DNA from 3 places in the Streptomyces sp. AM6-12 genome. Region 1 is predicted to be linked to each of the others. Evidence: riboswitches for the same ligand, from Rfam matches in the RefSeq annotation. Region 1 holds a riboswitch; each other region holds the start of a gene.
What was found. A riboswitch is a leader RNA that binds a small molecule or an ion and turns the genes downstream of it on or off. The one in region 1 is predicted to bind thiamine pyrophosphate.
Positions count from the first base shown of each region.

Region 1 (7,626 bases):
CCGAGGTGCTGGGCGAGGTACTGATCCGGCTTCAGGTCGGCGGCGACCAGGCCCTGTTCCGCTCGTCGGCGTCGCCGCTCGTGGCCTTCCTCGACCGCACGGACAAGCTGGTCCCGCTCGGGCAGGAGGGCGCGCTCGCCGACTTCGACACGCATCTGGACGAGGCGCTGGACCGCATTCTGGCCGAGGAGCAGAGCGCGGGCTGAGACACCGCGGGACGGAGCGCGGACGCTCCGCTCGGCGGTACGGGGCTTTGCAGGAACGCTTCTTCAGAAATTTCCACACCCTGTTGGATGGAGCCGGCCAGGCTGGGCCGACCAGGGCAGGCCGGGCAGCCCGCCCCGCCCCGCCTCACCGCTTCCGGCGCCGACCCCGGCCGCCGCGAGCCGGCAGGGCCCGGGTACCGGTGGAGGTCTCCGGTTCCGGGGCGCTGCGATCGGCCGCTACCACCAGGGCGGCGAGCGCGGTGGTGACCGGGACCGAGGCGACCAGGCCGATGGAGCCCACCAGGGTGCGCACGATCTCCTCGGCCACCAGCTCGCTGTTGGCCACCGTCCCCACGCTGCTCTGCGCGATCGAGAACAGCAGCAGCAACGGCAGTGCGGCGCCCGCATAGGCGAGCACAAGGGTGTTGACGACGGACGCGATGTGGTCGCGGCCGATGCGGATGGCGGCCCGGTACAGACCGCGCGGGCCCATCGTGGGGTTGGCCTCGTGCAGCTCCCATACGGCGGAGGTCTGGGTGACCGTCACATCGTCCAGGACGCCGAGCGATCCGATGATGACACCGGCCAGCAGCAGACCGCTCATATCGATCTTCGGGTACAGCCCGTGGATCAGACCGGTGCTGTCGTCGGTGTTGCCGGTCAGGGCGGCCCAGCCGATGAACACCGAGCCGAGCAGACCGATCAGGGTCAGCGAGATCAGCGTGCCGAGCACCGCCACCGACGTACGCGCCGACAGGCCGTGGCACATGTACAGGGCGATCAGCATGATGGCGCTCGACCCGATCACCGCCACCAGCAGGGGGTTGGAGCCCTGGAGGATCGCGGGCAGGATGAACTGGTTCAGCACTAGGAAGCTCACCGCCAGCGCCACGAGGGCCATGACACCGCGCAGCCGGCCCACCACCACGACGGCGAGCGCGAAGACGCCCGCGAGCAGCGCCATGGGGAACTTGCGGTTCACATCGGCGACCGAGTACTGGAGGTCCTTGGGGGCGGTGGGCTCGTAGGCGGCGATGACCTGCTCGCCCTGGTGCAGCTGCCGGGGCTGGTCGGGCTGCACGATCTCGGTGAACGTACGGCCCTTGTCCTTGCCGGTGTCGACCCGGACCGTCGCCTTCTTGCAGGACCCGCCGGACTGCTGACCCGCCGAAACGCCGCCGGAGGCATCACCGCTCGGCGCCCCGCCGCCCGCGCTCCCCGGCGCGCAGCTCACCTCGACCACACGGATGACGGTGGCCTGTTGGGTCTGCCGGTCGAAGCCGACGCCGCTGTGCTTGTGCGAGGGGGCGCCACCGGGCCAGAGCACCACCAGACCGACCACGACCGCCGCGGTGAACGGGACGAGGATCGCCGCGATCACCTTGCGCAGATGCCGGGACACGGGCGCGGCGGGCCCATGGCTGTGACCGTGCCCGTGCCCGCGACCGGCGCTGTGCCCCTGCCTCTGATCCTGTCCGTGCCCCCGACCGTGCCCGTGCCCCTGTTCCTGTCCGTGTCCCTGTCTGCGGGCCGGAGCCGGGCTCTGGGCCGGGGCTCGCGCGTGGCCGTGGTCGTGGCGGTGGCCCTGGCTCAAGGGCTCCGAGCCGTCGGGCCGGCGCGGGCCGGGCGGCTGGTACGGGTCCTGGTCCATCCGGGTCATCGCCAGATCATCGCAAGAAGCGGGGAGGGCCCACTGTTCATCGCGTCACGGATGACGCTAGCGTGGAGACACCTTTGCACACGCGGGAGCTCGGAGCACCGGGCTGAGAGGGCGCTGACCTCCGTAGAGCGATGTTTCACGTGGAACATACGAGTTCCCCGAGAGACCTCGGACGACGGAAACCGCTGCGTCGACCGCCGAACCTGTTACCGGGTAATGCCGGCGTAGGGAGTAGGTCTCATGACCAACAAGGACGCACGCACGCCTGCCTCCGCCCAGGACGACATGTCCTCGGAGGCCGGGAAGTCCATCGGCTGGCACAAGGCGTACGTCGAGGGCTCACGCCCCGACCTGCGCGTGCCGGTCCGTCAGGTGCACCTCACCAACGGGCAGTCGGTCACGCTGTACGACACGTCGGGCCCGTACACCGATCAGCTCGTCGACACCGACGTCCGCCGGGGGCTGGCGCCGCTGCGGGAGAACTGGATCATCGCCCGTGGCGACACCGAGGAGTACGCGGGCCGTCCCGTCCGTCCCGAGGACGACGGGATCAAGCACACCTCGCCGCGCGGCGGGCTGCGGAACCTGGACGCGGTCTTTCCGGGCCGTCCGCGCCAGCCGCGCCGGGGCCGTGGCGGACAGGCGGTGACGCAGCTCGCGTACGCGCGCCGGGGCGAGATCACGCCGGAGATGGAGTTCGTGGCCCTTCGGGAGAACGTCTCCCCCGACGTGGTGCGCGAGGAGATCGCGGCGGGCCGGGCGGTGCTGCCGGCCAACGTCAACCACCCGGAGATCGAGCCGATGATCATCGGCAAGCGGTTCCTGGTGAAGGTGAACGCCAACATCGGGAACTCCGCGGTGACCTCGTCCATCGAGGAGGAGGTGGAGAAGATGACCTGGGCGACCCGCTGGGGTGCCGACACGGTCATGGACCTCTCCACCGGCCGCAACATCCACACCACCCGCGAGTGGGTGCTGCGCAACTCCCCCGTCCCCATCGGCACGGTGCCGCTGTACCAGGCGCTGGAGAAGGTCGACGGCAGGGCCGAGGAGCTGACCTGGGAGATCTACAAGGACACCGTCATCGAGCAGGCCGAGCAGGGCGTGGACTACATGACCGTCCACGCGGGCGTACGGCTGCCGTTCGTGCCGCTCACGGCCAACCGCAAGACCGGCATCGTCTCGCGGGGCGGCTCCATCATGGCCGCGTGGTGCCTGGCGCACCACAAGGAGTCGTTCCTGTACGAGAACTTCGAGGAGCTGTGCGAGATCCTCGCCGCCTACGACGTCACGTACTCGCTGGGCGACGGGCTGCGGCCCGGCTCCATCGCGGACGCCAATGACGAGGCCCAGTTCGCGGAGCTGCGCACGCTCGGAGAACTCGGCCGGATCGCCCGGCGGCTGAACGTGCAGACGATGATCGAGGGCCCCGGGCATGTCCCGATGCACAAGATCAAGGAGAACATCGACCTCCAGCAGGAGATCTGCGACGAGGCCCCGTTCTACACGCTCGGTCCGCTGACCACGGACATCGCACCGGCGTACGACCACATCACCTCCGGCATCGGCGCCGCGATGATCGCCTGGTGGGGCACGGCGATGCTCTGCTACGTCACGCCGAAGGAGCACCTGGGCCTGCCCAACCGGGACGACGTCAAGACCGGGGTCATCACCTACAAGATCGCCGCCCACGCGGCCGACCTCGCCAAGGGGCATCCGGGGGCGCAGGACTGGGACGACGCGCTGTCGGACGCGCGCTTCGAGTTCCGCTGGGAGGACCAGTTCAACCTGGCCCTCGACCCGGACACGGCCCGCGACTTCCACGACGAGACCCTTCCGGCCGAACCCGCCAAGACGGCCCACTTCTGCTCCATGTGCGGCCCGAAGTTCTGCAGCATGAAGATCTCGCAGGACATCCGCCGCGAACACGGTGGCAATCGGACCGAGATCGAGGAGGGCATGGCCCAGAAGTCGAGGGAGTTCGCCGAGGCGGGGAACCGGGTGTATCTGCCGGTCGCGGACTGACGAGGGCATGGGCGCCGCTCCGGCCGGGCCACCGGTTCCGGAGCGGCGCCTCGTCGGGCCGCAGGCCGCCGCCCGGCCGGATCAGTCCGGCTGGCGTTCCGGGTCGGCGTGGTCGGAGCCGGAGTAGTGGGGGTGGTCGGCGAGTGCCTCCTGGAGGAAGGGGATGATGCCGCGTTCCAGGAGGGCGGTTTCCCAGGCGGTTCTGGCTCTGGCGACCTCGGCGGCGGCGGCGTCGCGGGCCCGGGATTCGGGGGAGGAGCCGTTGCGCAGGGCGGTGAGGAGGAGCCCTGCGGCGGCGACGAGGATCGCGGCCACGGTCAGGGCCCCGAACACCCAGCCGGCGGTGAGCATGGTGCCGGCGAAGGACTGCCCGGGGGCCAGGGTTCTCAGGATGTAGCCGATGAGCAGGAATATCACCGCCGCGGTCGCGGACAGGAGCGGCGCCAGGACGGCGACGACCGCGACCGCGCCCGCGCCGTGCGCGGCGGCGAGGTCCGCCGCGGCCGGGTCCGGCTCGGCGGGCGCGGCACCGGCCGCACTCGGGGCCTGCTCGGGGTGGCGCAGTTCGTCGCGTATCCGTACATAGCGCTGGTACTCGGTGGCCGCGGCCGCCGTGATGAGCGCGGAGGCGGCGATGGCCATGGTGCGCAGTTGCGCGGGGTTGAGCCGCTGTCCCACGGCGGCCAGTTCCGGTCGGTGTGGTGCGGAGCGCAGAACCTCGTCGAGGAGCCGCTCGAACTCCCGGCGGTCCTCGCTCCGCAGGTGCTGCGGAAGGCTGTTCATGTGCATCCCCCGATGCTCCGTAGGGCTTGGGGCTCGCGCAGCGGCGAGCCGTCGGGCAGAGACGGAGGGGAGCCTGCTACGGATAAGCCGATGGTAGAGCCGTGACGGCGCGTGGTGACAGGGGATTGCCGGAAATTGCGTCCCGGCCTGCGCGTACTCCGGTATGGCGGGGCCGCTCAGGCGAAGGATCAGTGAACCAGCGGGAGTTGCCTCACCAGCAACTTTCCGGCCATGGTCACCCCGCCGTCCATGGCGATGGCGAGCCCGTCGGCGTAGACATGCGGACCCTCGACCACCGGGTCGTCGCTCTCCTCGCCGTCCTCGGAGCCCACTTCGCCCAGCAGGTAGGGGATGGGGCTGTGGCCGTGCACGATCCGGGTGCCGCCGTAGGTGTCCAGCAGGGAGCGCACGGCGTCGGCACCGCCCTCGTCGCGGAAGGAGAAGCGCTTGGTGAACTTGCGGAACAGGTCCCAGCACTCGTCCGCGTCATTGCGGGTGAGCCGCTCGCGGACAGTGTCGTTGACGGCCTCGATCGAGTCGCCGTAGTCGAGGTAGGCGGTGGTGTCGGAGTGCACCAGCAGATAGCCGTCGACCTCCTCCAGCGCGTCGAGGCGGGCCATCCACTGGAGATGGTGGTCCTGGAGACGGTCCATGTCGGTCTTCTGGCCGCCGTTGAGCAGCCAGGCCGCCTGGAAGGTGGCGGTGCCCGCACCGGAGTTGACGGGCGTGTCGCCGAATCGCTTGGCACCGAGCAGCAGCAGTTCGTGGTTGCCCATGAGGGCCTTGCAGTAGCCGCCGGCCGCGGCCGCCTCGGCGGACAGCCGCATCACCAGGTCGATGACGCCGATGCCGTCCGGGCCGCGGTCGGTGAAGTCGCCGAGGAACCACAGCCGGGTGGTGCCGGCGCACCACTGGCCCGCCTCGTCGATCAGCCCCTGTTCCCGCAGGGCGGCCATCAGTTCGTCGAGGTAGCCGTGCACATCACCGACGACGTAGAGCGGTCCGGGGCCGGCCGCGGGGCCCGCGGCCGGGGCGGCGGGTGCCGTGCCGACGGGGACCTGGAGCGTGTCGCCGCGGTGGACGACGGGTAGATCGCGCTGGGTGGGTGTGTACCCGTCGGGGTACGACTCCTCGGCGGGCGGCGCGGTCTCGTCCTGCTGGGCGTGGGGGACGTACGCACCGGTCTCGTGGACGTACGCGGGCACCCGGAAGTCGCGTAGCGTCGCCGTCCGCTCCACCTCGGGTCCCTGACCGGCCCCCTGAGTCATCAGACCCCTCCACCATCGCGCCGCATCTGCACCGCTTCGGACTGCCTGGTCGCAGCGGTCCGCGGTGTCGTGGGCCCATCATAGGAATGCGCGTCGCGCCATGTGATGACCCAGGGGTGGTGAATCGGAACAAGACTCCGCTTCGCCGTGGTTTTCGTCCCGTTTGTGCAGGTGTTCGCCGACGGTCGGGGACCGCCGACCCGGTGCGGCCCGCGCGGCGTCACCGCCGAACGGGCTCCGCGCCGCCACCGCCCGGCCCGCGCCCTACGTGTCGTCCGGGGTCCGGGGCGGGCTGACCGTCGTGCGCGGGGGCCGCCGCTGGGAGGAGGTGCGCACGATCAGTTCGGTCGGTATCACCTGCTCGACCGGCTGCTCCGACTCCACGCCCTCGATGGCGTCGATGAGCAGCTGGACGACGGCCGTGCCGATGCGGCGCGGCTTGAGGGAGAGCGTGGTGACAGGCGGCTCGGTGCTGGCGTACACGGTGGACTCGCTGCAACACACCAGCAGCAGGTCGTCCGGGACGCGCAGCCCGTAGCGGCGGGCGGCGGCGAGCAGATCGGTGCCGTTGGGGTCGAACAGTCCGTAGACCGCGTCGGGCCGGTCGGGGCGGGCGAGCAGCCGGTCGGCGGCGACGGCGCCCGCGCACGGGTCGTGGGCCGGATAGGACTCGTAGACCGGGTCCTGGCCGACCCGTTCGCACCAGTGCAGATAGGCCGTGGTCGACAGATGGGTGTACGTGTCGGTCGAGGTGCCCGTGAGCAGGCCGATGCGGCGGGCGCCGGCGGCGGCGAGGTGGTCGAGGATGCCGAGGACGGCGGCCTCGTGGTCGTTGTCCACCCAGGCGGTGACCGGGAGCGCGCCGGCCGGGCGGCCGTCGGAGACGACGGGCAGGCCCTGGCGGACGAGTTCGCTCACCACCGGGTCCTGGTCGGAGGGGTCGATGACGACGGTGCCGTCGAGGGCGACGTTGGACCACACGTCGTGGCGGGAGGTCGCGGGGAGGATGACCAGGGCGTAGCCCCGTGCCAGCGCGGCCGAGGTGGCGGCCCGCGCCATCTCGGCGAAGTACGCGAACTCCGTGAAGGTGAAAGGTTCATCCCCGTACGTGGTCACGGTCAGGCCGATCAGCCCCGACTTGCCGGTACGGAGGGTGCGGGCGGCGGCTGAGGGGCGGTACCCCAGCCGGTCGGCGACCTCGCGGACATGGCGGCGGGTGGCGTCCGGGAGCCGGCCCTTGCCGTTGAGGGCGTCGGAGACGGTCGTGATGGAGACCCCGGCGGCGGCGGCCACGTCCCTGATGCCCGCCCGGCCCGGCCGGCTGCCTCGACGTGAGGTTTCCGCGCGGCTCACCTGGTGCTTCCCTGCTGCTGTCATGGCGAGCCGATAGTAGGGCTCATGCGGTGGGGTAGTGCGGACGCATATGCACTCGTTGACAGGCACGTTTCTGCATGGCTTAGGTGCGCTAACTGGCTCTGAATCCAAGGAAGTTGGGCGCTTTCTTTGCAAGAGATAGCGTAACGGCACGTACGAGCCTGCCAATGGTCCGATGTTTCGAAGAGGTCTCAACTCACCTGCACGGGTGATGCGCGCTACGGCGCGAGCCACCGGCGCATAGATATATGTACGACGCGCCCCCCGAAAGTTCCGCCTTCGGGGGCCGATGCCCGGTGATGCCCTTGTT
Region 1 is NZ_JBIQWN010000001.1:3,775,505-3,783,130, forward strand. It holds gene ACE4Q9_RS17040 (SsgA family sporulation/cell division regulator) at 1-206, shown strand, start outside; gene ACE4Q9_RS17045 (YibE/F family protein) at 352-1,866, opposite strand; TPP riboswitch at 1,939-2,114, shown strand; gene thiC (phosphomethylpyrimidine synthase ThiC) at 2,107-3,891, shown strand; gene ACE4Q9_RS17055 (hypothetical protein) at 3,973-4,674, opposite strand; gene ACE4Q9_RS17060 (metallophosphoesterase) at 4,863-5,942, opposite strand; gene ACE4Q9_RS17065 (LacI family DNA-binding transcriptional regulator) at 6,207-7,319, opposite strand.

Region 2 (7,626 bases), 1.7 Mb from region 1:
GACGCGATCGTCTCCGCGGGCGGCACCCTGCTCGTCCCGGCGATGGACGTCGGCAGCCTGGGCCGGATGCTGATCGCCGCCGACCCGCAGGGCGCGGTCTTCGGCGCCTGGCAGCCCGGCGACTTCCACGGCGCCCAAGTCGTCAACGAGGCCGGCGCGCTGACCTGGAACGAGCTGCACACCAGCGACGTACCCGGCGCCACCGCCTTCTACGGCGAGGCGTTCGGCATCGAGATCGAGCCCATGGAGGGCGCGGACGCCTACTGGGCGCTGATGGTCGGCGGCCGCGCGGTCGGCGGCGTCACCCAGCTCGCCGGCGACCCGCCCGGCACCCCCGCCCACTGGCTGGCCTACTTCGCGGTCGACGACGTCGACTCCACCGTGGACGCCCTGGTCAGAAGCGGCGGCACGGTCCTCGCCCCGCCCTTCGACATGATGGCCGGCCGGATGACGGTGGTCGCCGACCCCCAGGGCGCCCCCTTCGCCATGATCAAACCGACGCCGATGTGAACCACCCACACCGACCGGCCCCCAGCCGAACGGCCCGGCCCGCCCGCGACGAGCACCACAAGCTGCGGCCGCAGGTCACCCGATTGGATCTGCGACACTGGTACCACCATGCCCAAGCCCGGAGAACTCACCTTTGTCGCGCCGCGCGGAGCCAAGAAGCCGCCGCGGCATCTCGCCGATCTCTCGCCCGCGGAGCGCAAGGAAGCGGTGGCCGGGATCGGTGAGAAGCCGTTCCGTGCCAAGCAGCTCTCGCAGCACTACTTCGCTCGGTACGCGCACGACCCCGAGCAGTGGACCGACATCCCGGCCGGCTCCCGGCAGAAGCTGCGCGAGGCGCTGTTCCCGGAGCTGATGACGGTCGTCCGGCATCTGTCGACCGACGAGGGCACCACCCGCAAGACGCTGTGGAAGCTGTTCGACGGGACCCTCGTGGAGTCCGTGCTGATGCGGTACCCGGACCGGGTCACCATGTGCATCAGCTCGCAGGCGGGCTGCGGCATGAACTGCCCGTTCTGCGCGACCGGGCAGGCGGGCCTGGACCGCAATCTGTCCACCGCGGAGATCGTCCACCAGATCGTGGACGGCATGCGGGCGCTGCGCGACGGCGAGGTGCCGGGCGGCCCGGCGCGGCTGTCCAACATCGTGTTCATGGGCATGGGCGAGCCGCTCGCCAACTACAACCGCGTCGTCGGCGCCATCCGCGCGCTCACCGACCCGGCGCCGGACGGCCTCGGCCTGTCCCAGCGCGGCATCACCGTCTCCACCGTCGGCCTGGTGCCGGCCATCCACCGGTTCGCCGACGAGGGCTTCAAGTGCCGGTTGGCGATCTCCCTGCACGCCCCCGACGACGAACTGCGCGACACCCTCGTCCCCGTGAACACACGGTGGAAGGTGCGCGAGGTGCTGGACGCCGGGTTCGAGTACGCCGAGAAGAGCGGGCGCCGGCTGTCGATCGAGTACGCGCTCATCCGCGACATCAACGACCAGGCGTGGCGCGGCGACCGCCTCGGCCGGCTGCTCAAGGGCCGGCCCGTGCACGTCAACCTCATCCCGCTGAACCCGACTCCGGGCTCCAAGTGGACGGCCTCGCGGCCCGAGGACGAGAAGGCGTTCGTGGACGCGATCGCCGCGCACGGTGTGCCGGTGACGATCCGGGACACCCGTGGCCAGGAGATCGACGGAGCCTGTGGTCAGCTCGCCGCCACCGAGCGGTAGTCTGAGCCCGTTCCAACGCTTCTTCACCATTGAAGCAGTCGAAGAAGCCGAAGAAGCAGTCTCGACATCTTCATATTCCGACAGGGGAGCGCCACAGCGCTGAGAGTGCGGCACCAGGCCGCAGACCCTCTGAACCTCGCCCAGGTCATTCTGGGTAGGAAGTTCGGTCACTACTCAAGCTGTTGCGCCCTGTCCGGGTCTTCCGGGCAGGGCCGCGTTCTTCCTGGCCAACCCCAGGAGGACAACCAAGTGCACAACAAGACCTGCGTGGCCGCGGCGGTCGGGCTCGGCCTGCTCGCGCTGTCCGCGTGCGGCACGACCCAGGGCCAGAGCAAGGCGGACGCCAAGACCGTCACCCTCGTCAGCCATGACTCGTGGGCCGTCTCCAAGAGCGTCCTCGCGGACTTCGAGAAGCGGTCCGGGTACCAGGTCCGCGTCCTCAAGGACGGCGACGCCGGACAGGCCGTCAACAAGGCCATCCTGACCAAGGACGACCCCCAGGGCGACGTCCTCTTCGGCGTCGACAACACCCTTCTCTCCCGCGCCCTCGACAACGGCCTGTTCCAGCCGTACACCGCCAAGGGCCTGGACAAGGTCGGCGCCCGGTACCAGCTCGACGGCAAGCACCGCGTCACCCCCGTCGACTACGGCGACATCTGCGTCAACTACGACAAGGCGTACTTCGGCAAGCACCACCTGACGCCGCCGCAGTCGTACGCCGACCTCGTCAAGCCCCAGTACAAGAACCTCCTCGTCACCGAGAACCCGGCCACCGCCTCGCCCGGCCTCGGCTTCCTGCTCGGCAGCGCCGCGCGGTTCGGCGACAACGGCTGGCAGGACTACTGGAAGAAGCTCAAGGCCAACGGCGTCAAGGTCGTCGACGGCTGGGAGCAGGCCTACGACCAGGAGTTCTCCGGCTCCTCCGGTGGCAGGAAGGCCGGCGGCGACCGGCCGCTCGTCGTGTCGTACGCCTCCTCCCCGCCCGCCGAGGTGATCTACGCCAAGAAGCGCCCCGCCACCGCCCCGACCGGCGTGGCGACCGGCACCTGCTTCCGCCAGATCGAGTTCGCCGGGCTGCTCAGCAACGCGCGGAACCCCAAGGGCGCCAAGGCGTTCCTCGACTTCCTGGTCTCCCGGGAGTTCCAGCAGGACATGCCGCTGAACATGTACGTCTACCCGGTCGTCGCGGGGGCCGCGGTGCCCGCCGACTTCACCAAGTACGGTCCCCCGGCCCCGCACCCCGAGACCATGGCCCCCGAGAAGATCGCCGCCGACCGTGATCAGTGGGTCAAGACGTGGACGTCACTCGTACTGAAGTGACCGCCCGCGGGCGGACCTGGCGCGGGAGCGCGGCGCGGCTGGGGCTGATGGCCCTGCCCGTCGCGTTCTTCGCGGTGTTCTTCGCCTGGCCCGTCGCCGCGATCGTGGCGCGCGGCCTGAAGACCGGCGGCGCCTGGCACCTCGGGCGGATCGCGGACGTGGTCGGCCGGCCGGACATCCGGCACGTGCTGTGGTTCACCACCTGGCAGGCGCTCGCCTCCACCGCGCTCACCCTGCTGCTCGCGCTGCCCGCCGCGTTCGTCTTCGCCCGCCTCGACTTCCCCGGCAAACAGGTGCTGCGGGCCGTCGTCACCGTCCCGTTCGTACTGCCCACCGTCGTCGCCGGCAGCGCCTTCCTCGCCCTCGTCGGCCACGGCGGACTGCTCGACCAGCTGTGGGGCGTACGGCTGGACACCACCGTGTGGGCGATCCTGCTCGCGCACGTCTTCTTCAACTACGCCGTCGTCGTACGGACCGTGGGCGGGCTGTGGGCCCAGCTCGACCCGCGTCAGGAGGAGGCCGCGCGGATGCTCGGCGCCTCCCCGTTCGCCGCGTGGCGCAAGGTGACCCTGCCCGCCCTCGCGCCCGCCGTGGCCGCCGCCGCGCTGATGGTGTTCCTGTTCACCTTCACCTCCTTCGGCGTGGTCCAGATCCTCGGCGGCCCCACCTTCTCCACCCTCGAAGTGGAGATCTACCGGCAGACCTCCGAGATCTTCGACCTGGGCACGGCCGCCGTCCTGACCCTCGTCCAGTTCGCCGCCGTCGGCGCCGTCCTCGGCGTCCACGCCTGGACGGTACGCCGCCGGGAGACCGCCCTGCGCCTGGTCGACCCCGGCACCACCGCCCGGCGGCCGCGCGGCGCGGGGCAGTGGGCGCTGCTCGCGGGCGTCCTCGCCGGCGTCGCGCTGCTCCTGGTGCTGCCGCTCGCCGTCCTCGTCCGCCGCTCCCTGGACGCCCCCGGCTTCGGCTACTACCGGGCGCTGACCCGCACCGACGGCGGTACGTTCCTGGTGGCGCCGGTGCACGCGGTGTGGACCTCGCTCCAGTACGCCGTCGCGGCCACCGCCATCGCCGTGCTGATCGGCTCTCTCGCCGCCGCCGCGCTGGCCCGCCGCGACGCGGGCCGGCTGGTACGGGGCTTCGACGCGCTGCTGATGCTGCCGCTCGGCGTGTCCGCCGTGACCGTCGGCTTCGGCTTCCTGATCGCCCTCGACAAACCGCCGCTGGACCTGCGCCAGTCCTGGATCCTGGTTCCGCTCGCGCAGGCCCTGGTCGGCGCCCCCTTCGTGGTGCGCACCATGCTGCCGGTGCTGCGCGCGGTGGACGCCCGGCTGCGGGAGGCGGCGGCCGTGCTCGGGGCCTCGCCCTGGCGGGTGTGGCGGGAGATCGATCTGCCGCTGGTGCGGCGGGCGTTGCTGGTCGCGGCCGGTTTCGCGTTCGCCGTCTCGCTGGGCGAGTTCGGCGCGACCGTGTTCATCGCGCGGCCCGACAACCCGACCCTGCCGGTCGCCGTGGCCCGGCTGCTCAGCCGCCCCGGCGACCTCAACTACGGCCAGGCGATGGCCCTTTCGACCATTCTGATGGTGGTGTGCGCCGCCGCCCTGCTCCTCTTGGAGCGGCTGCGCACCGACCGGACCGGGGAGTTCTGATGCTGAGCATCGAGGGCGCGACCGTGCGCTTCGGCGGGCGGCCCGTGCTGGACGCGGTGGGTCTGGAGGTCGCCGAGCACGAGGTGGTCTGCGTCCTCGGGCCCAGCGGCAGCGGCAAGTCCACCCTGCTGCGCGCCGTCGCCGGGCTCCAGCCCCTGGACGCCGGGCGGATCGCGCTCGCCGGACGGGACCAGGGCGGGGTGCCCGCGCACCGGCGCGGGGTCGGCCTGATGTTCCAGGACCACCAGCTCTTTCCGCAGCGCGACGTGGGCGCCAACGTGGCGTTCGGGCTGCGGATGCACGGCGTGCCGAAGGGCGAACGGGACGCACGGGTGGGCGAGTTGCTGGAACTGGTCGGACTGCCGGGCGCCGCCCGCCGGGCGGTGGCCGGGCTGTCCGGCGGCGAGCAGCAGCGCGTCGCCCTCGCCCGCGCGCTCGCTCCCCGGCCCCGGCTGCTGATGCTGGACGAACCCCTCGGCCAGCTCGACCGCTCCCTGCGCGAACGCCTCGTGGTCGAACTCCGCGAACTCTTCGGGCGGTTGGGCACGACCGTGCTCGCCGTCACCCACGACCAGGGCGAGGCGTTCGCGCTGGCCGACCGGGTGGTGGTGATGCGGGACGGCCGGATCGCCCAGTCCGGCACGCCACTCGACGTCTGGCGGCGCCCCGCCGACGCGTTCGTGGCCCGCTTCCTCGGCTTCGAGAACGTGGTCCCGGCGACGGTCGCGGGCGCGGTCGCCGAGGGCCCCTGGGGCAAGCTGCCGGTGCCAAAGGACGCCCCGCAGGGCCCCCGGACGCTGCTGGTCCGGCCCGCCGGCGTACGGCTCGTTCCCGTCGGCACCGGGCTGACCTGCACCGTCGCCGCCCGCACCTTCAAGGGCACCCATGTCGCCGTCCACCTCCAGCCGGAGGACGGCCCCCGGCTGGAAGCGGCCTGCGCGCTGCGGGACGCACCGGAGACGGGCGACACGGTGGGCGCGGAGTTCGACGCGGCCGAAATCGTCGTGCTCGACTGATCACCGGCCGCCTAGGGTGGGCCCATGACCTACCTCGCGCACGACCGCTACTGCGATGAAATCGCCCTTCAGGTGGGGCAGTTGAGGGAACTGATCACCTCCGGCGCGGATCTGTCGGCCACCGTGCCGACCTGCCCGGAGTGGTCGCTGGAACAGCTCGTACGGCATATGGGTGGCGCCCTGCGCTGGTCCGGCACGGTGGTGCGGGAGCGGGCGCAGGAGATGATCCCGACGGACCGGGTCCCGCTCGGCGGCGGCCCCGAGGCGCGGGGCGATGCGGCGGCGCTGGACGCGTGGCTGGCGGACACCGGCGAGCTGCTCGTCGGCGCGCTGCGCGAGGCGGGCCCCGAGGCCAGGGTGTGGAGCTGGACCGGCCCCGCCACCAGCGGCTTCTGGGCGCGCCGGATGACCCATGAGATCACCGTCCACCGCGCCGACGCGGCGCTCACCACCGGGGCGCCGTACGACGTCGCGGCCGACATCGCCGCCGACGCGCTGGACGAGTGGCTGGAACTGGTGCAGTGGGTGCAGCGCACCGGCGCGCGGGAGTGGGCCGCCGAACTGCGCGCGCCCGGCCGGAGCATCCATCTGCACGCCACCGACGCCGGGCCGGAGCTGAACGCCGAGTGGCTGGTCGAGATGGGCGAGGACGGTGTGAGCTGGCGGCGCGGTCACGAGAAGGCGACGGTCGCGTTGCGGGGGCCGCTCACGTCCGTGCTGCTCGCCTTCTACCGCCGGCTGCCGCTGGACACTCCGGGTCTCGACGTCGTGGGTGAGCGTGCGGTGCTGGAGTTCTGGCTGGAGAACACGAACTTCGGCTGAGCGCCGTGGGGGTACGTCCCGAGTGCCGGGTACGGCCGCTCGCCGGTTGATCGCGCGGTTCCCCGCGCCCCTTGGAGTGGCCTGCATCCGGGGCGCGGGGAGGCCCGGCGGAGCGGGCGGCCGGGCGTTCAGCGGGTCAGGGGAAACGCGGCCAGCGCGGCGATCGCCAGGGTGAGCGGAGTGAAGAAGGCCAGCAGGACGAGCGCGCGCAGGGCGGCGGCGCCGCGCAACACCCTCGTGGGGGCGCCGAGGCGCAGCAGGGCGGTGGTGGTCTCGGCGCGGTGCTGGCGGGTCTCGACGGCCACGGTCAGCAGCGTGGCGAAGGCGCAGCCGGTGACGACCAGCGCGCCGAGGGCGCTCAGCGGGCCGAGGGCGCGGGCGGGGGCGCGGTACAGGGTGGTCATGGCATACCCGGCGGCGGTCACCGCGCACAGGATGCCGAGGGGGCGGCCGATCCTGGTGGCCTCCGCCATCAGGCCGCGGCCCGCGAGGAGGCGGAGCGCGCCGGGGCGGGCGCACTGGAGGAGACGGCCGCACAGATGGGTGAGGCCGGGGGCGGCGAAGACCAGGCCGAGCGCGGTGAGGAGCCAGCCGAGGAGGAAGAGGCCGGTGCTGGCGGGGAAGGTGGTGAAGGTGGGGGCGGGGGGCGTGCGGCCCGCGTACGCCTGGGCGGTGAGGCCGGCGGCGAGGAGGGCGACCGCCCAGGGGAGCCCGGCGGGGGGGTCGCCGGGCCCCTTGTCGTCGTCGGCCGGCTTCGCGACCGGCGGGGGCGTGAACCGGGGGTCGATCACGCCGCCCGGCGTCCGCCCGGTGCCGTCCCCGGAGAGGGTGCCCCCGGCGCCCGCCGGTGCCGCCCCGGTGGCCCGGCCGGACGCATCCGGAGCACCGGCCTGTCGTACGAACGGCAGGTACCTCCGCTGCGGCCGGGCCGGCGGCCGGGGGTCCCGCGGGCGCAGCGCCACCGCCACCGCGACCGTCGTCACCCCCGGTACCACCGCCAGCAGGGTCAGGGTCGCCGCGCGGGGCAGGTGCTTGCCGGCGGCCAGGAAGGACGCCGCCGCGCCGTCGAACGGCAGTCCCGTCAGGTCGCCGCG
Region 2 is NZ_JBIQWN010000001.1:2,112,257-2,119,882, reverse strand. It holds gene ACE4Q9_RS09360 (VOC family protein) at 1-510, shown strand, start outside; gene rlmN (23S rRNA (adenine(2503)-C(2))-methyltransferase RlmN) at 619-1,725, shown strand; TPP riboswitch at 1,798-1,904, shown strand; gene ACE4Q9_RS09350 (thiamine ABC transporter substrate binding subunit) at 1,975-3,045, shown strand; gene ACE4Q9_RS09345 (ABC transporter permease) at 3,093-4,694, shown strand; gene ACE4Q9_RS09340 (ABC transporter ATP-binding protein) at 4,694-5,710, shown strand; gene ACE4Q9_RS09335 (maleylpyruvate isomerase family mycothiol-dependent enzyme) at 5,735-6,532, shown strand; gene ACE4Q9_RS09330 (hypothetical protein) at 6,661-7,626, opposite strand, start outside.
Region 2: linked by a shared signal. The riboswitch ahead of ACE4Q9_RS09350 (thiamine ABC transporter substrate binding subunit) and the one ahead of thiC (phosphomethylpyrimidine synthase ThiC) in region 1 are both predicted to bind thiamine pyrophosphate.

Region 3 (7,626 bases), 1.6 Mb from region 1:
GCTTGGCGCCGGTCAGCATCTCGTACAGGACGACACCGCAGGCGTACACGTCGACGCGGGGGTCGGCGGTGCCCTGATCGATCTGCTCGGGGGCGAGGTAGGCGACGGTGCCGAGCACGGAGCCGGTCGTACTGGTCACGGTGTCGACGGAGCGGACCAGGCCGAAGTCGGCGACCTTGACCCGGCCGTCGTCGCCTATCAGCACGTTCTCGGGCTTCATGTCCCGGTGCACGAAACCGGCCCGGTGGGCGGCGCCGAGCGCGGCGAGCACCGGCTCCAGGATGTCCAGCGCGGCACGCGGTCGCAGGGCGCCGCGCTCGCGCAGCACGTCACGGAGGGTGCAGCCGGCGACGTACTCCATCGCCATGTACACGTACGACCCGTCGGTGCCCTGGTCGTAGACCTGCACCACGTTCGGGTGGTCGAGCCGGGCCGCGGACTTGGCCTCGCGGATGAACCGCTCCACGAAGACGCCGTCCGCCGCCAGCGCGGGATGCATCACCTTCAGCGCGAGCACCCGGTCCAGGCGCGTGTCCAGCGCCCGGTACACGGTCGCCATCCCGCCGGCCGCGATCCGCGCGTCCACGCGATACCGACCGTCGAGCACGTGCCCGACGAGGGCGTCCTGAAGGGTCATGTCCACACGGCGAGTCTACGAGCCCCCGACCCCACCCCCGCCCCGCCGCCCTCTCCCACCTGCCCACTGAAGCCCACCTGTGACGCTTCTTACGCAGGCACGCCACATTCCACCGGAGCCTGCGGCCGCCCGACCCCCCCGGAATCCACCCCGCGACCGAACAGCCACCGACGTCGACCGCCCCCCAACGGGGCGCCATCGCCGTCGGCGGCGGTCCGTCCAGCCCTCGGAGGTCAGAACGCCGGGCGCTCGGGGTCCAACGCGGCCAGACCCTCCGTAGGAGACGACGCCTCGGCCCAGTACCGCCGAGGTATCCGCCCCGCCAGCCGCGCCAGCCGCCCCCCGGTCACCGCGTGCCGCATCGCCGCCGCCATCACCTCCGGCTCCCGTGCCCGCGTCACCGCCGACGCCAGCATCACCCCCGCACACCCCAGCTCCATCGCCAGCGCCACATCCGACGCCGTCCCCGCCCCCGCGTCCAGGATCACCGGCACCCCCGCCCGCTCCACGATCAGCTGGAAGTTGTGCGGGTTGCGGATCCCGAGCCCCGACCCGATCGGCGACCCCAGCGGCATCACCGCCGCACACCCCACGTCCTCCAGCTTCCGCGCGAGCACGGGATCGTCGTTGGTGTACGGCAGCACCGTGAACCCGTCGTCCACCAGCGTCTCCGCCGCCTCCAGCAGCTCCACCGGATCCGGCAGCAGCGTCCGCTCGTCGGCGATGACCTCCAGCTTCACCAGCGACGTGCCGAGCGCCTCCCGCGCGAGCCGCGCCGTGAGCACGGCCTCCCCGGCGGTGAAGCACCCCGCCGTGTTCGGCAGCACCCGGATGCCGAGCTTGTCCAGCACGGACAGTACCGAGCCGTGCACGGACGGATCGACCCGCCGCATCGCGACCGTCGTCAGCTCCGTCCCGGACGCCACCAGCGCCCGCTCCAGCACGTCGAGGCTGGGCGCCCCGCCCGTCCCCATGATCAACCGCGACCCGAAGGCCGCATCCCCGATGACAAGGCGATCGTCGGTCACCGCTCAGCCCCCCTGCACCGCGGTCAGCACCTCGACCCGGTCGCCCTCGGCGAGCGCCGTCCCGGCCCACCGCGTGCGCGGTACGACGGTCTCGTTGACGGCGGCCGCCACCCCGGCGGGGGCCCGCACGAGGGACCGTACGACCGCGTCGAGCGCGGTCCCCGGCGCGACCTGACGCCGCTGCCCGTTGACGGAGATGGTGATGGTGGACGACACGGCGCTCATGCGGTCTGCTCCAGCTGCTGCGTGCGCGGGGCGGCGAAGCGCTCCGGCGTGAACGGACGGGCTTCCTCGGGCAGCGGGCCGCCGGCCAGCAACTGCCCCATCACATCCCCGGTGACGGGCGTGAGCAGCACCCCGTTGCGATGGTGCCCGGTGGCCAGCAGCAGCCCGGCGAGGCCGGACGGCCCGAGCAGCGGCGCGTTGTCCGGGGAGCCGGGCCGCAGCCCCGCCCGCGTCTCGGTGAGCGGCAGCTCGGTGATGCCCGGCACCAGCTCGTGCGCGTCGCGCAGCAGCTCGTACACCCCGCCCGCGGTGACCGTCGTGTCCCAGCCCTGTTCCTCGCTGGTGGCGCCGACGACCAGCTCGCCGTTCTCCCGCGGCACCAGGTACAGCTGCCCGCCCCGGACCACGGCCTGCACCGTGCGGCTGAGGAAGGGCGCGTACCGCTTCGGCACCGCGAGACGCAGCACCTGCCCCTTCACCGGCCGCACCGGCGGCAGCACCTCCCGCGGCACCCCCGCGAGTCGCCCGCTGAGGCTGCCGCCCGCGAGCACCACCTGCCCGGCGGTGAGCGCCGTACCGTCCGCCGTGGTCACCCCGACGGCCCGGTCCCGTACGACGTCCAGCCGCTCGGCCCACACCCGGTGGAACACCACCCCGGCCCGCTCGCACGCGGTCACCAGCGCCGCGGCCAGCCGGCGCGGATCGATCTGGTGGTCGCCGTCGACCCGCAGCCCGCCGCGCACGCCCGGCGCCAGCATCGGCTCCAGGCGGCGGCACTCCTGCCCCGGCAGCCACTGCGCGTCGAGGCCGCAGCGCTGCTGGAGGGCGTGCAGTTCCCGCAGATGGGCACGGTCGTCGGCGTCCAGCGCGACCGCGAGGGTGCCGCAGCGCCGGTAGCCGAGGTCCCGGCCGCTCGCCTCGGTCAGCTCGGCCACGAAGCCGGGGTAGCGGCGCGCCGACTCCAGATTGAGGGCGAGCAGCGTCTCCTCGCCGTAGTGCAGTTCGGTGACCGCGGCCAGCATCCCGGCCGCGACCTGCGCGGCCCCGCCGCCGGGCACCGGGTCCACCACGGCCGTGGCGAGCCCGCGGCACGCCGCGCGCCAGGCCGTCACCAGGCCGATGATCCCGCCCCCGACGACGAGGACGTCGGAGGTTCCCGAGGTATCGGGCGTACGTGTGGACATGGGCGTCCAGCCCCTCCCTTCGCCGGCATGACCCGGATCAGGTTCGTACGGTCGGAGGCCGCCAGCCTCCCTCTCAGCCCGGTGCGTCCGGGCTCCCGCGAGTGCTTGTACGGTGGCCACCCTAGCCCGCCCCCCTCGTCACCCGTAAGGGAGCCCTCGCCCATGGCCCCGTCGCTCGACGGCCTGATCCTCGCCCCCGTCGCCGACCAGTCCGCAGGTCAGGTGGGTACCCGCACCCGCTTCGCCTACCACGAGCGGGACGGTGCGGTCTGGGCCGAGTACCGGGGCGGCGACATCGTCCACGGCCATCTGGTCGGCACCCGCGCGGGCGACCGGCTGGACTTCCGGTACGTGCAGCTGCGCACCGACGGCAGCACGGCCTCGGGCCATTGCGTCTCCACGGTCGTGGAGCTGCCCGACGGCCGGGTGCGCCTGGAGGAGACCTGGGAGTGGGAGTCCGGACCGGGCTCCGGCACGAGCGTCGTGGAACAGCTCACCGCGCACGCCCGCTGACTGACTGATCGTCATCTGTCTATGGTGATCGGGTGAGCGAGCAGACAGCCCGGCAGGGCACGGCAGGGACGCGGCGCGTGGTCGTCGTGGGCGCGGGCATGGCCGGGGTGCAGACCGCGGTCGCGCTGCGGGAACGGGGTTTCACGGGCGAGGTGACCGTCATCGGCGCCGAACCGCACCAGCCGTACGACCGGCCGCCGCTGTCCAAGGCCGTGCTGCTCGGCAAGGCCGAGGGCTCCGCGTTCGACCTCGACTTCGACGCGCTCGGCGTCGGCCTCCGGCTCGGCTGCGAGGTCCTCGGCGCCCGCCCCGCCGACCGTGAACTGGACACCGAGGCGGGCCCGGTGGCGTACGACGTGCTGGTGCTGGCCACCGGCGCCGAGCCGGTCACCCTGCCCGGCAGCGAGGGCGTCCCCGGCGTGCATCTGCTGCGCACCCTGGACGACGCCGAACGGCTGCGGCCCGTGCTCGCCCGGCAGCACGACATCGTGGTGGTCGGCGCCGGCTGGATCGGCGCCGAGTTCGCCACGGCCGCCCGCGAGGCCGGTTGCGCGGTGACCGTCGTCGAGGCCGCCGACCGGCCGCTCGCCGAGGTGCTGCCCGCCGAGGTCGCCGCCCCCATGGCCGGCTGGTACGCCGACAGCGGGGCCGAACTGCGCACCGGCGCACGGGTGGAGCGCGTCGAGCCCGGCGCGGTGGTGCTCGCCGACGGCACCCGGCTGCCCGCGGGCGCGGTCGTCGTCGGCATCGGCGCCCGCCCCGCCACCGGCTGGCTGGCCGGCTCGGGCATCGAGCTGGGCGCGTTCGGCGAGGTCGTCACCGACGCCCGGCTGCGCGCTTCCGCGCCCGATGTGTACGCCGTCGGCGACTGCGCGTCCTTCCCCTCGGCCCGCTACGGCGAACGCCTCCTCGTGCACCACTGGGACAACGCCCTCCAGGGCCCGCGCACCGTCGCCGCCGGCATCCTCGGCGAGAGCGCCGTCTACGACCCGGTGCCGTACTTCTGGTCCGAGCAGTTCGGCCGCTTCGTGCAGTACGCGGGGCACCATGCCACCGCCGACCATCTGGTCTGGCGCGGCGATCCCGCGGGTCCCGCCTGGACGGTGTGCTGGCTGCGCGAGGGGCGCCTGGTCGCCCTGCTGGCGGTGGGCCGCCCGCGCGACCTCGCCCAGGGCCGCAAGCTGATCGAGGCCGGCCGCCTCCTGGACGCCCGGGCACTGGCGGACCCGAGCCGGCCGCTGAAGGACGCCACGGCCGACTGAGCCCCCACCAGGCCTCCGGCGCAAAGCGCCGGACCCGGCCGAGCGCCTACCCTGTACCCGTGACCGAGATTGACACGAAGATCGACGCTCTCGTCCCCGCCTGGCTCACCCTCCCCGACATCGCCGAACAGCTCGGCGTCGAGGTGACGCGGGTGCGGCAGCTGGTCAAGGACGGCCAGCTCATCGCCGTACGCCGGGGTGAGAACCGCGCGCTGCACGTCCCCGCCGCCTTCATCGACGGGGACAAGGTCGTCAAGGGCCTGTCCGGGACCCTGACGCTCCTGCGGGACGACGGCTTCACGGTCGAAGAGATGATCGAATGGCTTTTCACCCCCGACCCGACCCTGCCCGGCACCCCGGCGCAGGCTCTCAGTGAGAACCGCGGCACGGAGGTGAAGCGCCGCGCCCAGGCGCTCGCCGTCTGAGCCCGACCATGTGAAGGCCGTCCGAGCCCGACCGCGTGAGGGCCGTCCGAGCCCGATCGTCTGCGGGCCGTCCCTGCCCGATCGCCTCAGGGCCGTCCCAGCCCGACCGCCGAGGGATGGCGTACGACGCCCCGCGCGCCGTACGCCACCGCCCGCCCAGCACCGCACACCGACTCCGGGGGACCCACGCATGCCCGACACCGCCCGCGCCGAGCTCGCCGACGCCCGGCTCTACCTGTGCACGGACGCCCGCAGGCGCCAGGGCGACCTGCCCGAGTTCCTGGACGCGGTGCTGGCCGGCGGTGTCGACATCGTGCAGTTGCGCGACAAGGGCATGGAGGCCGCCGAGGAACTGGCCTGCCTGGAGGTCTTCGCCGAGGCCTGCGCCCGGCACGGCCGGCTCCTCGCGGTCAACGACCGGGCCGACGTCGCCCACGCCGCCGGCGCCGATGTGCTCCACCTCGGCCAGGGCGACCTGCCGGTCCCCGCGGCCCGCGCGATCCTCGGCGACGACGTGCTGATCGGCCGCTCCACCCACACCGAGGACGAGGCCGCCGCGGCCGCCGTCCAGGAGGGCGTGGACTACTTCTGCACCGGGCCCTGCTGGCCCACCCCCACCAAGCCGGGCCGCCCCGCACCGGGCCTGGACCTGGTCCGGTACACGGCCGCGCTCGGCACCGAGCGCCCCTGGTTCGCCATCGGCGGCATCGATCTCGGCAATCTGGACGAGGTCCTGGCGGCCGGGGCCCGCCGGGTGGTCGTGGTGCGCGCGCTCACCGAGGCGGACGATCCGGGCGCCGCGGCGGCCGAGTTCGCCCGGCGGCTGCGGAAGGCCTGAGGGGCCAGGCCTCGGGGCTCCGTCCCAAGGGGTGGACGGCAAGCCGACAATTCCGGCAAATTCCCGGAGCGCGGTTGGGGGACCGGCGTCCCCTGGCTAACCTGCGGGTATGGCCCTCGGAACCGCATCCACCAGGACTGATCGCGCGCGCACCGTGCGTGACATGCTCGCCGGCGGCAAGACCACGTACTCCTTCGAGTTCTCGGCGCCGAAGACCCCCAAGGGCGAGCGGAGCCTGTGGACCGCGCTGCGCAGGGTCGAGGCGGTCGCCCCCGACTTCGTCTCGGTGACCTACGGCGCCGGCGGCTCGACCCGCGCGGGCACCGTCCGGGAGACGCAGCAGATCGTCGCCGACACCACGCTCACCCCGGTCGCCCACCTCACCGCGGTCGACCACTCCATCGCCGAACTGCGCAACATCATCGGCCAGTACGCGGACGCCGGGATCCGGAACATGCTCGCCGTGCGCGGCGACCCGCCCGGCGACCCCATGGGCGAGTGGGTGGCACACCCCAGGGGCCTGACCTACGCGGCCGAACTGGTGCGCCTCATCAAGGAGTCGGGCGACTTCTGCGTGGGCGTCGCCGCCTTCCCGGAGATGCACCCCCGCTCCACGGACTGGGACACCGACGTCGCCCACTTCGTGGACAAGTGCCGCGCGGGCGCCGACTACGCCATCACCCAGATGTTCTTCCAGCCGGAGTCCTATCTGCGGCTGCGCGACCGGGTGGCGGAGGCGGGCTGCGACACCCCGGTCATCCCGGAGATCCTGCCGGTCACGAGCGTGCGGATGCTGGAGCGGCTGCCCAAGCTCAGCAACGCTCAGTTCCCGGACGCCCTGAAAGAGCGGATCCTCGCGGCGAAGGACGATCCGGCGGCTGTACGCTCGATCGGGATCGACTTCGCCACGGAGTTCTGCGCGCGACTGCTGTCCGAAGGCGTGCCCGGACTGCACTTCATCACGCTCAACAGCTCCACGGCGACCCTGGAGATCTACGAGAACCTGGGCCTGCACCACCCCCCGCAGGCCTAGACCTGCCGCACCGTGTTACGACACACTGCGTAACGGCCACTGGGAGAGGGGCGTACATGGGCTGGACGGTCCTCTACATCGCATTCGGCGGCGTCGCGCTGTGGTTGCTCGGCGAGGTGCTGCTGCAGTACAAGGCGCGCCTGCGCTGGCGGCTGCTCGCCTTCGCCGGCTTCCTCGGGGTGGTGGCCGGCGTCATGATGCCGTCCGTCCTCGTCATCGGGGCGGGCGCGATCGCCTTCGCCGTCGGCCAGACCCTCGTGACGCTCTCCTTCCGCCGCGGTTTCGCGGCGGGTTGGGCGGTCCGGCGCCCCGGCGCCGACGCCGTGGCGTCCGGCGGCAGCAAGCGCCGGCGCGGCCGCGGCGACCGCAACGCCCAGGCCACGCAGGCCCCGACGCCCGCTCCCACCAGCACGGACGAGGACCCGGCCCCCGGTCAGGATGCCTACGCCCAGGACGGCTCCGTCCCGAACGCGTACGACGA
Region 3 is NZ_JBIQWN010000001.1:5,375,275-5,382,900, forward strand. It holds gene pknB (Stk1 family PASTA domain-containing Ser/Thr kinase) at 1-643, opposite strand, end outside; gene ACE4Q9_RS24440 (thiazole synthase) at 871-1,665, opposite strand; gene thiS (sulfur carrier protein ThiS) at 1,669-1,890, opposite strand; gene thiO (glycine oxidase ThiO) at 1,887-3,074, opposite strand; TPP riboswitch at 3,072-3,183, opposite strand; gene ACE4Q9_RS24455 (hypothetical protein) at 3,237-3,587, shown strand; gene ACE4Q9_RS24460 (NAD(P)/FAD-dependent oxidoreductase) at 3,620-4,849, shown strand; gene ACE4Q9_RS24465 (Rv2175c family DNA-binding protein) at 4,909-5,274, shown strand; gene thiE (thiamine phosphate synthase) at 5,465-6,112, shown strand; gene metF (methylenetetrahydrofolate reductase [NAD(P)H]) at 6,222-7,145, shown strand; gene ACE4Q9_RS24480 (hypothetical protein) at 7,202-7,626, shown strand, end outside.
Region 3: linked by a shared signal. The riboswitch ahead of thiO (glycine oxidase ThiO) and the one ahead of thiC (phosphomethylpyrimidine synthase ThiC) in region 1 are both predicted to bind thiamine pyrophosphate.